Regions from separate parts of the Streptomyces sp. NPDC056738 genome, predicted to be linked through region 1. Evidence: riboswitches for the same ligand, from Rfam matches in the RefSeq annotation. Region 1 holds a riboswitch; the other holds the start of a gene.
The links. A riboswitch is a leader RNA that binds a small molecule or an ion and turns the genes downstream of it on or off. The one in region 1 is predicted to bind cobalamin.
Positions count from the first base shown of each region.

Region 2: linked by a shared signal. The riboswitch ahead of ACFRIC_RS02825 (CbtB-domain containing protein) and the one ahead of metE (5-methyltetrahydropteroyltriglutamate--homocysteine S-methyltransferase) in region 1 are both predicted to bind cobalamin.

Region 1 covers NZ_JBHTZF010000001.1:480,598-487,913, forward strand. The annotation lists gene aceB (malate synthase A) at 1-589, shown strand, start outside; gene ACFRIC_RS01945 (3-hydroxybutyryl-CoA dehydrogenase) at 586-1,461, shown strand; cobalamin riboswitch at 1,641-1,883, shown strand; gene metE (5-methyltetrahydropteroyltriglutamate--homocysteine S-methyltransferase) at 2,050-4,368, shown strand; gene ACFRIC_RS01955 (MFS transporter) at 4,618-5,856, shown strand; gene ACFRIC_RS01960 (DUF3291 domain-containing protein) at 5,941-6,498, opposite strand; gene ACFRIC_RS01965 (superoxide dismutase) at 6,908-7,316, opposite strand, start outside.
Region 2 covers NZ_JBHTZF010000001.1:689,610-696,925, reverse strand. The annotation lists gene ACFRIC_RS02830 (enoyl-CoA hydratase/isomerase family protein) at 360-1,490, shown strand; cobalamin riboswitch at 1,551-1,696, shown strand; gene ACFRIC_RS02825 (CbtB-domain containing protein) at 1,737-1,958, shown strand; gene ACFRIC_RS02820 (CbtA family protein) at 1,979-2,737, shown strand; gene ACFRIC_RS02815 (hypothetical protein) at 2,822-3,676, opposite strand; gene meaB (methylmalonyl Co-A mutase-associated GTPase MeaB) at 4,085-5,068, opposite strand; gene scpA (methylmalonyl-CoA mutase) at 5,065-7,239, opposite strand; gene ACFRIC_RS02800 (methylmalonyl-CoA mutase family protein) at 7,239-7,316, opposite strand, start outside.

The sequences.
Region 1 (7,316 bases):
GAGCAAGGACCCGGCCACCCACGAGGCGGCGCTCGCCACGGTACGGCTGGACAAGGAGCGCGAGGCGGAGGACGGGTTCGACGGGTCCTGGGTCGCCCATCCCGGGCTCGTCCCGGTGTGCCGTGAGGTGTTCGACGGTGTCCTGGGGGACCGGCCCGACCAGACCGACCGGACGCGGGACGACGTGGACGTCCGGGCCGCGGACCTGCTGTCGGTGCGCCGGATCACCGGACCGCCCACGCCGGAGGGCGTGCGCACCAACATCGCTGTCGCGTTGCGGTACTTCGCCGCCTGGATGCGGGGTCAGGGAGCGGTCGCCCTGTACGGCCTCATGGAGGACGCGGCGACCGCCGAGATCGCCCGCGTGCAGATCTGGCAGTGGCTGCGACACCGGGTGATCGACCGGCTGGGCGTGGTCGACATCCTCGACGAGGAACTCGCCGCGCTCGGATCCGAGTACCCGTGGGCGGACCTCGACGCCGTGCGCGCACTCTTCGAACGCACCGCCCTCAGCGGCGAGTTGCCTCTCTTCTTCACCCCGGACGCCTACTCCGGGCACCTCGTGCGGCACGCGGAGCCCCGATCGTGAGCGCCGGCTTCCGGCGCGTGGGCGTGGTCGGGGGCGGCCGGATGGGCGCGGGCATCGCCGAGGTCTGCGCGCGGGCCGGACTGGACACGGTGGTCTGCGAAGCCGACGCGACAGCCGCCCGCGCAGCCCGCGAACGAGTGGCCTCCTCTCTCGAACGGGCCGTACGCCGAGGCAAGTTGGAGCCACAGGCAGCGCGGGACGCCCTCGCCCGCATCGTCTTCACGGGCACTCTGGACGACCTGGCCGACCGGCAGCTCGTCGTCGAGGCGGTCATCGAGAACGCCGACGCCAAGACCGAGGTGTTCGCCGCCCTCGACAAGACCGTCGAGGATCCGGGTGCGGTGTTCGCGACGAACACCTCCTCCTTGCCGGTGATGCGGCTCGGGATGGCCACGAGCCGTGCCGACCGCGTGGTGGGACTGCACTTCTTCAACCCGGTGCCGGTGCTGCCGCTGGTGGAGGTCGTGGCCTCGCTGCACACCTCGCCGGAGACCGTGACCGCGGTGGAGGACTTCGCCACGGGCACGCTCGGCAAGACGGTGATCCGCTCACGGGACCGAGCCGGCTTCGTCGTCAACGCCCTGCTGATCCCGTACGTACTGGCGGCCGTCCGGATGGCGGAGTCGGGCTTCGCCACGGCGGCCGACATCGACACCGGCATGGAGCTGGGCTGCGCCCATCCGATGGGCCCGCTCAAGCTCGCGGACCTGATCGGCCTGGACACCGTCGCCTCGATCGCGGAATCGCTCTACGACGAGTTCAGGGAACCCCTCTACGCCCCGCCCCCGCTGCTCCAGCGCATGGTCGAGGCGGGACTGCTGGGCCGGAAGACCGGACGGGGATTCCACACCTACGGCCAGGCGACAGCCTGAACATCCTGCCCCGACCGGGCCGAGGGCCGGACCGCACTGCCGACCGAGGGAGCCGGCGGACGCCTCACGGGGGGAGGGCGACGGGAAGCGTGGGGGCGGCGCTTCCCGTCGTCACCGCGCCCGTGTCCCCGTCACCATCCGAATGCCGGACGGGGTCGGCCGCGCGGGCGGATTGCCCTAGGGTGGGCGGTGCAGCTGGTTCGCCCCGTCCGCCAGGCGGGATGCGTCGTAAGAGGGAACCCGGTGGGAATCCGGGACTGCCCCGCAGCGGTGAGCGGGAACGACCGCCGTCATACGCACTGGGTCCGACGAACCGGGCCTGGGAAGCGACGGCCAGTAGGTGTCTCGTATCGCTCGTACGAAGTGTGTACGAGGAGACGTGCCCGTGAGTCCGAAGACCTGCCCGTTGCCCGCGCGCGAAAGGACTCGTGCGCGGATGTCCCGGTGACCTCGTGGGCGGGTCGGCGTACATATCGGACGGAAGATCGCGCCGTGCCGCGCGAGGTCGGTTCCGCCCGGTCCGTCACCCCTTCGCGCTCGCGTCCCGTCACCGGGATCCCAGGGAGATATCTCGCGAAGGAGATTTCCGTGACAGCGAAGTCCGCGACCGCGGCAGCACGGGCCACCGTGTACGGCTACCCCCGCCAGGGACCCGACCGGGAACTGAAGAAGGCGATCGAGGGCTACTGGAAGGGCCGCGTCACCGCCGACGCCCTCCACCGCGCCGCCGCCGACCTCCGCGCCGCGAACTGGCGCCGGCTCACCGAAGCCGGTGTCGACGAGGTCCCGACCGGCGACTTCTCGTACTACGACCACGTCCTCGACACCACCGTCATGGTCGGCGCGATCCCCGCCCGCCATCGGGCCGCCCTGGAGGCGGACGCCCTGGAGGGCTACTTCGCCATGGCGCGCGGTACGCAGGATGTCGCACCGCTGGAGATGACCAAGTGGTTCGACACCAACTACCACTATCTGGTGCCCGAGTTGGGCCCTGACGTGGTCTTCACGGCCGACTCCACCCGGCAGGTCGCCCACCTGAAGGAAGCGCTCGCCCTCGGACTGGACGCCCGTCCGGTCCTGGTCGGGCCGGTCACCTACCTGCTGCTCGCCAAACCCGCCCCGGGCGTGCCCGCGGACTTCGAACCGCTCACGCTGCTGGACCGCCTGCTGCCGGTGTACGCCGAGGTCCTCGCCGACCTGCGCGCGGCCGGAGCCGAGTGGGTCCAGTTGGACGAGCCCGCCCTCGTTCAGGACCGCACCCGGGCCGAACTGGACGCCGCCGCCCACGCCTACCACGCGCTCGGCAGCCTGACCGACCGGCCCAAACTCCTGGTCGCCTCGTACCTCGACCGGCTCGGCGAGGCCCTGCCGGTGCTGGCCAAGGCCCCCGTCGACGGGCTCGCCCTGGACTTCACCGACGCCGCGGCGGCCAACCTCGAGGCCCTCGCGGCCGTGGGCGGTCTGCCCGGCAAGCGACTCATCGCGGGTGTCGTGAACGGCCGCAACATCTGGATCAACGACCTGGCCAAGTCCCTCGCCACCCTCGGCACCCTGCTGGGTCTCGCCGACCAGGTCGACGTGTCGGCGTCGTGTTCCCTCCTCCACGTCCCGCTCGACACGACCGCCGAGCAGGACATCGACCCCCAGATCCTGCGCTGGCTCGCCTTCGCCCGCCAGAAGTCCACCGAGATCGCCACCCTCGCCCAGGGCCTGCGCCTCGGCACCGACGCGATCGCGGGCGAACTCGCCGCGAACCGCGCCGACTTGGCCTCGCGCGTGAACTCACCGATCACACACGACCCCGCCGTCCGGGCCCGCATCACGGCCGTCACGGACGCCGACGGCCGCCGCTCACAGCCCTATGCCCGGCGGGCACCGGCTCAACGAGCCCGTCTCGGCCTTCCCCTGCTGCCGACCACCACGATCGGCTCCTTCCCGCAGACCGGCGAACTGCGCACCGCCCGCGCCGACCTGCGGACGGGACGCATCGACGCGGCAGGCTACGAGGAGCGCATCCGGGCCGAGATCCAGGAGGTCATCGCCTTCCAGGAGAAGACCGGCCTGGACGTCCTGGTGCACGGCGAGCCCGAACGCAACGACATGGTCCAGTACTTCGCCGAGCAGATGACGGGATACCTGGCCACGCGGCACGGTTGGGTGCAGTCCTACGGAACTCGCTACGTCCGTCCGCCGATCCTGGCCGGGGACATCTCCCGCCCCGGACCGATGACCGTGCGCTGGACGACGTACGCCCAGTCGCTCACCTCCCGGCCGGTGAAGGGCATGCTCACCGGCCCGGTCACCATGCTCGCCTGGTCCTTCGTCCGCGACGACCAGCCCCTCGGCGACACCGCCCGACAGGTCGCCCTCGCCCTGCGGGACGAGGTCGACGACCTGGAGACGGCCGGGACTTCGGTGATCCAGGTGGACGAGCCCGCCTTGCGCGAGACGCTGCCACTGCGGGCCGCCGACCGCCCAGCGTACCTCGCGTGGGCGACCGAGGCGTTCCGGCTGACCACCGGAGGCGTACGGCCGGACACCCAGATCCACACCCACATGTGCTACGCCGAGTTCGGGGACATCGTCCAGGCCATCGACGACCTCGACGCCGACGTCATCAGCCTCGAAGCCGCCCGCTCGCACATGCAGGTCGCGCGCGAGCTCGCCGCGCACGGCTATCCGCGTGAGGCCGGGCCCGGCGTGTACGACATCCACTCGCCGCGGGTACCCAGTGCGCAGGAGGCCGCCGCGCTCCTGCGGACCGGGCTCGAGGCCATTCCCGCCGAGCGGTTGTGGGTCAACCCCGACTGCGGCCTGAAGACCCGCGGTTGGCCGGAGACCCGCGCCTCTCTGGAGAACCTGGTCGCCGCCGCCCGCGAGGTTCGCGAGGAACTCTCCGCCCGCTAGCCAGAGGCCCCATCGGCCGGGGGAGGAAGCAGCCACACCGCCTCCTCCCCCGGCCCCGGGTCGAGACCGCGCCGGCTCTCACCAAGTCACCTGGTGTCCGACCGTGCGCCCAGCACCGACCGATGCCATGGATACGACAGGACTCGCCCCCTCACGCGCCGCTCAGTAACGCCACTCTCTTGCACTTGCACGTAATATGCAACAAGCTGTCGGAATCCTTACCGCCTGTTCGCGACAGGGAGCCCCGCCATGCCCCGTCTACTGCCGAGCACCGGACCACAACGCGTCCTCGCCGCCTCGAACTTCGTCTACACCGTCGGCAGCGGCCTGTACCTGACCGCCGGGGTTCTGTACTTCACGGAGGCGGTTCATCTCCCGGCCGGCCAGGTGGGACTCGGACTCGGCGCGGCCGGACTTGCCGCCCTCGCCCTGGGCGTCGCGGTCGGTCATCTGGCGGACCGATACGGAGCACGCGGCGTCTACATCGCCACCCTGGTGGTGCAGGCACTGGCCACGGCCGGCTTCGTGCTGGTGGACGGCTTCTGGTCGTTCCTTCTCGCGATCACCACGGCCGCCGGAGCCAAAGCGGCCGGGAAAGCCGCCCACGGTCCCCTCATCAGGCACTACGGAGGGAACCGGCCGCAGGAGTTCCGCGCCTATCTCCGCGCCGTGACGAACGTCGGCGTCTCCCTCGGTGCCGTGGGAGCGGGGCTGGCCGTCCAGGCCGCCACGCTCACGGCCTATCAGCTCATGGTCATCGGCAACGCGATCGCCTTCGCGGTCTCCGCGGCGCTGCTCGTCGCGCTGCCGCCGGTCACCCCCCTCGCCGCCACCGGCGGTCCCCGCTGGATCGCCCTCAGAGACCACCCCTACCTGCTGCTCACGGCACTCGACGGCATCATGGCCGTCCAGTTCAAAGTCCTCACCGTGGCCATCCCTCTCTGGCTGGTCGGCGCCACCACAGCCCCGCACTGGCTCATCTCGGGGACCATGCTCACCGGCACCCTCATGGTCGTCGCGCTCCAGGTGCGCGCCAGCCGCAACGTCGACTCCCCCACCGCCGGCGGACACGCCTACCGCCGTGCGGGCGTCGCCTTCCTCGTCTCCTGCTCACTGATATCCCTGTCCGCCGGCATCCCCGGGTGGGCCGCCGCGAGCGTGCTCCTCACCGCCGTGGTGATCCACACCGTCGGCGAACTCTGGCATTCCGCCGCCGCCTTCGAGGTGTCCTTCGCCCTCGCCCCGCGGCACGCCACCGGCCAGTACCTGGGCGTGTTCGGTCTGGGCATGGGCCTGGCCGAGGGGCTCGGTCCGGCGTTGCTCATCTCGCTGTGCATCACCTGGGGGCGCCCCGGCTGGTACGTCGTGGGAGCCCTGTTCGCGCTGACAGGTCTGGCAGCACCACCCGCGGTTCGCTGGGCGCTACGCCGTCAGCGTGCCGGGCAGACGACGACCGGTCCCCTGAAGCAGGAGGCACAAGCAGCCTAGGGGTCGACTCCGTCAATCCTTCGAGGGTGCTTGTGGTGCTTCACGGCGCTCGACAGCCAACACCCGGCCGTTCAGGCTTCCTTGTCAGCTCACTTGGCCGCCCTTCGGCCCGATGCCGTTGATCCTGGCCGGAGTTCCGTCCGGGGCGAACGAGTGGTGGAAGGTGAAGGCATGCGGCACGGAGCCGTGGTCGTGGAGGTGCTCCAGCCTGGACACCCCGTCCCGCCAGGTGGGTGTCACGTCGTCGGCGGTCCACCAGCACACGTAGTTCGGGAATCCCGTCCTCTCGAACCAGTCGTAGCGCCGGTTCAGCGCCTCACGATGCAGACCGGTGTACACGGCCTCGAAGGCGGAGCCCAGGTCGGTCCAGAGGGAGAGCGTCGCGGCCAGGGCGGTGGTCTCCACCGTACGGCCCTTGTCGTACCAGGCCGGTACGGCGAACTCGCCCCACGCACCCCAGTCCGCTTCGAAGAGCATGCCCCGGTCACCGCCCGCCGCCTCTGCGCGCGCGAGGTACCCGGGGTGCCGGCCGATCTTCCGGTAGACGGCCTCACCGACGTCGTAGAACTCGCGGGTGAGAGGTGCGGGATCGGCGAGAGGCGACTTCAGGACGCCGAAGGTGTACAGCGCGAGTCGGGGCATGCGTGTCTCCCTGGTCGGGGGGCTGGCGTGGGGCCGGTTCGGCGGCTTGCGCACGGGGGCGAGGGCTCGTAGGGGCGTGACCACTCGCCCCGTCGCGGGGTGGCCCAGCCTGAAGGAACTCCTGCGCGACCGTGGGCGATCGCCGAGGACCAGGTGAAGGTAGCTGCCGCTGCGGGCCCTGTCGAAGTTGCGTTTTCCGCGCCCGAGTGGCCTCTCGCACCGGTCATCGCGCGCACTGGACGCGGAGCGCTCCGGACCGTCAGCAGAAGGGCTCCCGCATGTCAACGTCCATGCGGGAGCCCTGGGTTGTGCCGCCTGCGGGTGATGGTCGAGAAGACGATCACGAGCAGGTCGTCTGTGCGGACGTGGACGTGGGGACGCTCACCGCGTCACGACCCGCCCGCCGCGCTCACGGCGCGAGCAGCAGGCTGTCGCCTCGCTCCTTGGCGGCGGCGTAACGCCGGGCCACGTCCTGCCAGTTGACGACGGCCCACATAGCGTCGATGAAGTCGACCTTCTGGTTCTTGTACTGGAGGTAGAAGGCGTGCTCCCAGGCGTCGAAGACCAGGATCGGCGTCGAGCCCTGGCCGACGTTGCCCTGGTGGTCGTAGACCTGCTCGACGATCAGGCGGCCGCTGAGCGGCTCGTACGCGAGGACGCCCCAGCCCGAACCCTGCGTGGTCGCGGAGGCCTTGGTGAGCTGGGTCTTGAAGCCCGCGAAGGAGCCGAAGGACTCGGCGATGGCGTCCGCGAGGTCACCGACTCCGTCCGCCGCGAGGGGCTCGCCGCCGCCGTCGCCGGTCATGTTGTGCCAGTAG
Region 2 (7,316 bases), 210 kb from region 1:
GAGGCGAGACGTGCTCGAGCGGTTGCGCCCCGCCCGGCGCCGACGCACCCCACCGCCGTCAGCCCGGTGGCCGGGGCGGGGGCCGAAGTCGCCGGCGCCCTGGTGTCGTCCTTCCGGTGCCGAGGGGCCGCGTCCCGGACGGCGGTGACACCTCGCTCCGCAGGCTCCCGGTGGACGTGTGATCCGTGTCCTCGCCGCAGCCAGGCCGGAGGAACTGACCGCGCGGGCCGTTCGATCGCGGGACGGGTGTGGTGGGTACGGTGGTTCGGAGGCCGTGGTGACCCGCGCGGCCGGGACGTGGAAGGAACCACCGAGATCATGCGCGTCATCGTGACCCGTCGCCCTGCGCAGGCGTTCGGATGAGCGGCTCCCAGGCATCCGGCCCCGAGGCGTCCGGCCCCCAGGCTTCCGGCGTGGAGGAATCCGTCCTGCTGCGCACCGAAGGACGCGTCGGCCGCATCACCCTCAACCGGCCCAGGGCGCTGAACGCCCTGAACCACGCGATGGTGCGGCGGATCGACCGGGCGCTCACCGCCTGGGAACACGACCCCGCCGTCGAGACCGTCGTCATCACCGGGGCCGGGGAGCGCGGCCTGTGCGCGGGCGGCGACATCCGGGTCGTCCACGACGACGCGCGCGACGCGGACGGCACCGCGTCGGCCGCCTTCTGGCGCGACGAGTACCACCTCAACGCCCGCATTGCCCGCTACCCCAAGCCGTACGTGGCGGTCATGGACGGCATCGTCATGGGCGGCGGCGTCGGGATCTCCGCCCACGGCGGCGTGCGGATCGTCACCGAGCGCTCGCGCGTGGCCATGCCCGAGACCGGCATCGGTTTCGTCCCCGACGTCGGCGGCACCCGTCTGCTCGCCCTCGCCCCGGGCGAACTCGGCACCCATCTCGCCCTGACGGGCGCCTCGATCGGCGCCGGGGACGCGCTGCTGTGCGGCCTCGCCGACCACTTCCTGCCGGCCTCCTCGCTCCAGGGGTTCGTGTCCGACCTCGCCGACCGGCCCGTGGCCGAGGCCGTGGCCGCTCACGCCCGGCCCGCCCCGCCGGCCGAACTCGCCGAGCGGCGCGGGTGGATCGACGCCTGCTACGACGCCGGCTCGGTCGAGGAGATCGTCCGGCGGCTGCTCGCGACCGACGACCCGGCCGCGAAGGAGACGGCGGAGATCCTGCTCGGCAACTCGCCCACCGCTCTGAAGGTCACGCTGGCCTCCCTGCGCCGCGCCCGGCGGCTCGGATCGCTGGAGCGTGTTCTCGACCAGGAGTACCGCGTCTCCTGTGCCGCCCTGTCCGCCCCCGACCTGGTGGAGGGCGTCCGGGCCCAGATCATCGACAAGGACCGCCGGCCGCGCTGGTTCCCGGCCACACTCGCCGAGGTCACCGACGCCGACGTCGAGCGCTTCTTCACGCCGCTGGGCGAGCGTGAACTCGGGCTGTCCGAGGGCGAGTCCGGCACGGGTGCGGGGGCGGAAGAAGGCTGAGGACGGGCGTGTCACCTGGGACGAGAGGAAGATCACCCCGGTCGGCGCGGTCTTGGCCAGGTACGCGCCACGCGGTACGGTCGGTCCGATATCGATGACGTCAAGACGGAAGCCGGTGCAAATCCGGCACGGTCGCGCCACTGTGAACGAGCCGTCCCGGCCACGCCGGGACCTCGTGAGTCAGACCCGTAGGCGGCATCCTGTGCACCACCGAGATGGGACGCGAACTCCCGAGGAGGTCCTGCCATGGCGCAGACCGTCGCTCCGCCGACAGCCACCACCCCCGCTCTCCCCGCCAAGCTGCCGATCGGCGCGATCGTCCCCTGGGCGGCCTTCTTCGGCATCCTGATGCTGGTCCTGCTGTACTTCGTCGGCGCCGAACAGGGCGCCACCTCCGTCGTCTCCGGCGAGGACGTCCACGAGTGGGTGCACGACGCCCGCCACCTGCTCGGCTTCCCCTGCCACTGACGCGAGGAAGAGCACTCGTCATGAACTCCGCAACGGTAAGAAACCTCCTCGTACGCGGCATGCTCGCAGGCCTCGCGGCCGGTGTACTGGCCCTGGTCGTCGCCTACTTGCTCGGTGAACCGAGCGTCGACAGCGCCATCGGCTTCGAGGAGGCGCACTCCCACGCGCACGGGCACGAGGTCGAACTCGTCTCCCGCAGCCTCCAGTCCACCGCGGGCCTGGCCACCGGTGTCCTGGTCTACGGCGTCTCCTTCGGCGGCATCGCGGCGCTCGCCTACTGCTTCGCCCTCGGCCGTGTGGGCCGCTTCGGCCCGCGCGCGACCGCGCTCCTGCTGTCCGGGACCGCGCTCCTCGCCGTGTACGTCGTGCCGTTCCTGAAGTACCCGGCCAACCCGCCGTCGGTCGGCGACCCCGACACCATCGGCAAGCGGACCGCCCTGTACTTCCTGATGATGGTCCTCAGCGTGCTGCTGGCCGTCGCCGCCACCATCCTCGGCAAGCGCCTGGCTCCCGCTCTGGGCGCCTGGTACGCCACCGTCGTCGCGGTGGCCGCGTTCGCCGTGGTGATCGGCCTGGCCTACGCGTTCCTGCCCGCCGTCAACGAGGTCCCCACGGACTTCCCGGCCACGCTGCTGTGGCGCTTCAGGCTCTCCGCCCTGGCCATCCAGACCGTCCTGTGGGGCGGATTCGGCCTGGCCTTCGGCGAGTTGGCCGAACGCATGCTCAACCCCAAGCCCGCGAAGGTACCTTCCGGGCACTCGGTCCCGGCCGCGAGCTGACCGGTCCGGAATGCGAGAGAGCCCCTCGGATGTTCCGAGGGGCTCTCTCGCGTCAGGGCCCTGGAGACATGCCCGAGGCCGGTCTCATCGACGGCCGGCTTCCTGCCGGAGCGCCTCCGCCTCCGGGCCGGGCCCGGCGTCTCGGCGTTCCCGGACCTGTGCGTAGGCCATGAGGCCGAGCAGGACGGCGAGCAGCACGGCCGACGAGCCCGCGGTGCCCAGGTCGAGACCTCCCTTGGCGAGCGGTTTGGTGAGGAAGTCGCCCGCGGTGGCGCCCAGCGGCCGGGTGAGGACGAAGGCGATCCAGAACAGCAGGGCGTTCGACACCGTCGGCACCTTCATCAGCGCGACGAGCACCGCCAGTACGCCGGTGACGAGCAGCGCCCCGCCCAGGTAGCCGAGGCCGGAGCTGTCGGAGAGGAAGTCCCCCATCGACGTACCGAGGGTGTTGGAGACGAGGATCGCCGACCAGAACAGAGCCTCGCCGCGGAAGGTGACGATGTCCCGGATCTGAAAGGTCATCCCGCTCAGTTTCCAGGCGAGGAAGATCGCCAGGAGGAGCGAGACGAGGATCGCCGCTCCCTCGGGGTAGCCCAGACCGAGGCCCTGTGGGCCCCAGCCGAGCGAGGAGGCGCCGCCCGAGAGGTACTTGGCGCTGGCATCGCGGTTCATGAAGTCCGACATCGTGGTGCCGGCCATGCTGGTCGACAGGATCACGGTCCAGTAGAAGAACGGGTTGTACCGGCGGGACCTGAGCTGGACGACCAGCGTCACGACGAAGAGCAGGAACAGCACGATCGTGGTCACGAAGTAGCCGAGCTTGAGGGTCTGGGCGAACAGATCACCCGCCGTCTCACCCAGGGTCGTCGCGGCGATCTTCATGATCCAGAAGGCCAGCGTCACCTCGGGCAGCTTCTTCATCACCGATTTCGTCGTCAAAGGGGTGCTCCTGCGGTGTGTGGGGGATTCGATCTCGGTCGAACCTTGACAAGGTCGACCTGAACGCGTCCTGAACGTGCGCGGCAGGCGTATTGACGTACCGCGCCCGCGGTGATCCCACTCTGGTTCTCGGCACCATCTGTACCTCGCTCGGTAGCGACGCCCGCCCGGCTCGAAGACCCGTGGGGAGCACAGGAGGGCCCAAGAGCGGGAGCACCGGAAGGTTTCCGGTGCTCCTGTGTACGGTGGCCACGCGTGCCGTGTTCATGGCCGGACCGCCGCAACGCCCGCATGGACAGGGCTGGTTGTGGACCGTGCGCGCGGCCGACCGACACCGCTGCGGTCGGCCCGCGCACGCGGCTTCGAGCGGTGGCCGGGCTCCGACCTGCCCCGCCACCGCCGTCCGACTCAGCGGCTTTCGCCGCCGAACACCTTGAGAATGCGCTCCGCCGCGAGCGTGGCCGTCAACTCGCCCTCCCGGACCTGGCGTTCGAGGTCGGGGGCCACCTCCCGTACGGCCCGATCGGCGTGCAGGCGGCCGAGCAGTTCGTCCCGGACCATCGTCCAGGTCCAGTCCACCTGCTGGTCACGGCGCTTCTCGGCGAGGCGGCCGGTCGAGTCGAGCAGCGTCCGGTGCTGCTCCAGGCGGTCCCAGACAGTGTCCAGACCGGCCGACTCACGGGCGCTGCAACTCAGCACCGGCGGCGTCCAGACGGCGTCCTTGCCGTGCATCAGCCGCAGCGCGCCCGCCAGTTCACGTGCCGCCGACTGCGCGTCCCGCTGGTGCGGGCCGTCCGCCTTGTTGACGGCGATCACGTCCGCCAGCTCCAGGACACCCTTCTTGATGCCCTGCAACTGGTCCCCGGTACGTGCCAGCGTCAGCAGGAGGAAGGAGTCGACCATGTTCGCGACCGCGGTCTCGGACTGGCCGACGCCGACCGTCTCCACCAGCACCACGTCGTAGCCGGCCGCCTCCATCACCACGATCGACTCGCGGGTCGCCTTCGCCACCCCGCCGAGCGTCCCGGCCGTGGGGGAGGGGCGGATGAACGCGGCCGGGTCCACGGCCAGGCGCTCCATACGGGTCTTGTCACCGAGGATCGAGCCGCCCGTACGGGTGGAGGACGGGTCGACGGCGAGGACCGCGACCCGGAAGCCGAGCGAGGTCAGCATCGTGCCGAACGCGTCGATGAACGTCGACTTGCCCACGCCCGGCACCCCGCTGACGCCGATGCGCCGGGCCTTCCCGCTGTACGGGAGCAGCTCGGTCAGCAACTCCTGCGCCAGCGCGCGGTGCTGGGGCCGGGTGGACTCGACGAGCGTGATGGCGCGGGCGACCAGCGCCCGCTTCCCGTCGAGCACACCCTTGACATAGGTGTCGAGTGGGATCACAGGTCGTGCCCGAGGTCGGCAGAGAGCCGCTGGACGAGGTCGTACGCCGCGTCCGGGATCACCGTCCCGGGCGGGAAGACCGCCGCCGCGCCCATCTCCAGCAGCGTCGGCACGTCCTGCGGCGGGATGACCCCGCCGACCACGATCATGATGTCCTCCCGGCCCTCCGCCGCCAGTTCCTCGCGCAGCGCCGGTACGAGGGTGAGGTGCCCGGCGGCCAGCGACGAGACGCCCACGATGTGCACGTCCGCCTCCACCGCCTGACGGGCGACCTCACCCGGCGTCTGGAACAGCGGGCCGACGTCGACGTCGAAGCCCAGGTCGGCGAAGGCGGTCGCGATCACCTTCTGGCCGCGGTCGTGACCGTCCTGGCCCATCTTGGCGACCAGGATGCGCGGGCGCCGGCCCTCGGCCTCCTCGAACGCGTCCACCAGCACCCGGGTACGGTCCACGGACGGGGACTCCCCTGCCTCGTTGCGGTACACCCCGGAGATCGTACGGATCTGGCCGGCGTGCCGCCCGTACACCTTCTCCAGGGCGTCGGAGATCTCGCCGACGGTGGCCTTCGCGCGGGCCGCGCGCACCGCCAGCTCCAGCAGGTTGCCCTCACCGGCCGCCGCCCGCGTCAGGTCCTCCAGCGCCTCCTGGACCGCCCGGCCGTCACGCTCGGCCCGCAGCCGGCGCAGCTTCTCGATCTGCTGCGCGCGCACGGAGGAGTTGTCGACCTTGAGCACGTCGATCTGCTCGTCGGTCTCCACGCGGTACTTGTTGACGCCGATGACCGGCTGGCGGCCGGAGTCGATGCGGGCCTGCGTGCGGGCCGCCGCCTCCTCGATCCGGAGCTTCGGGATGCCGGCGTCGATGGCCTGCGCCATGCCGCCCGCGGCCTCGACCTCCTCGATGTGCTGCCAGGCCCGGCGGGCGAGGTCGTACGTCAGCTTCTCCACGTACGCGCTGCCGCCCCACGGGTCGATGACCCGGGTCGTTCCGGACTCCTGCTGGATCATGAGCTGGGTGTTGCGGGCGATCCGCGCGGAGAAGTCGGTGGGCAGCGCGAGCGCCTCGTCCAGCGCGTTGGTGTGCAGCGACTGGGTGTGGCCCTGCGTGGCCGCCATGGCCTCCACGCACGTCCGCGTCACGTTGTTGAACACGTCCTGAGCGGTCAGCGACCATCCCGACGTCTGCGAATGGGTGCGCAGGGAGAGGGACTTGGCGTTCTTCGGGTCGAACTGCCGGACCATCTTGGCCCACAGCAGGCGCGCGGCCCGCATCTTGGCGATCTCCATGAAGAAGTTCATGCCGATCGCCCAGAAGAACGAGAGCCGCGGCGCGAACGCGTCCACGTCCAGGCCCGCCTCGCGGCCCGCCCGGATGTACTCCACACCGTCCGCGAGGGTGTACGCCAGCTCCAGGTCGGCCGTCGCGCCCGCCTCCTGGATGTGATAGCCGGAGATGGAGATGGAGTTGTAGCGCGGCATCCGCTGCGAGGTGTACGCGAAGATGTCGGAGATGATCCGCATCGACGGCTTCGGCGGATAGATGTAGGTGTTGCGGACCATGAACTCCTTCAGAATGTCGTTCTGAATGGTTCCGGCCAGCTTCTCGGGCGGTACGCCCTGCTCCTCCGCCGCCACGATGTACAGCGCGAGCACGGGCAGCACGGCGCCGTTCATCGTCATCGACACGGTCATCTTGTCCAGCGGGATGCCGTCGAAGAGCTGCCGCATGTCGTAGATGGAGTCGATGGCCACGCCCGCCATGCCGACATCGCCGGTCACCCGGGGGTGGTCGCTGTCGTAACCGCGGTGCGTGGGCAGGTCGAAGGCGATCGACAGGCCCTTCTGGCCCGCGGCGAGGTTGCGGCGGTAGAAGGCGTTGGACTCCTCGGCCGTGGAGAAGCCCGCGTACTGGCGGATCGTCCAGGGCTGGTTGACGTACATCGTCGGGTACGGGCCGCGCAGATACGGCGCCATGCCCGGGTAGGTCTCCAGGAAGTCCAGGCCCTCCACGTCACGCCCGGTGTACAGCGGCTTGACCGCGATGCCCTCCGGGGTCTCCCAGAACGCGTCACCGGCCCCCGTGGCCTTGCCCGCGGCGGCCTTCCACTCGTCGGCGCCGCCGTCGGTGGTGGGGGTCCCCAGGTCGATCCCGGAGAAGTCGGGGATTCCCATCAGGAGGACACTCCCATGCGGTCGAGGGTGGCGGAGAGGACGGCGACGGCGTCGCAGCCCGCGAAGACGTAGGAGTC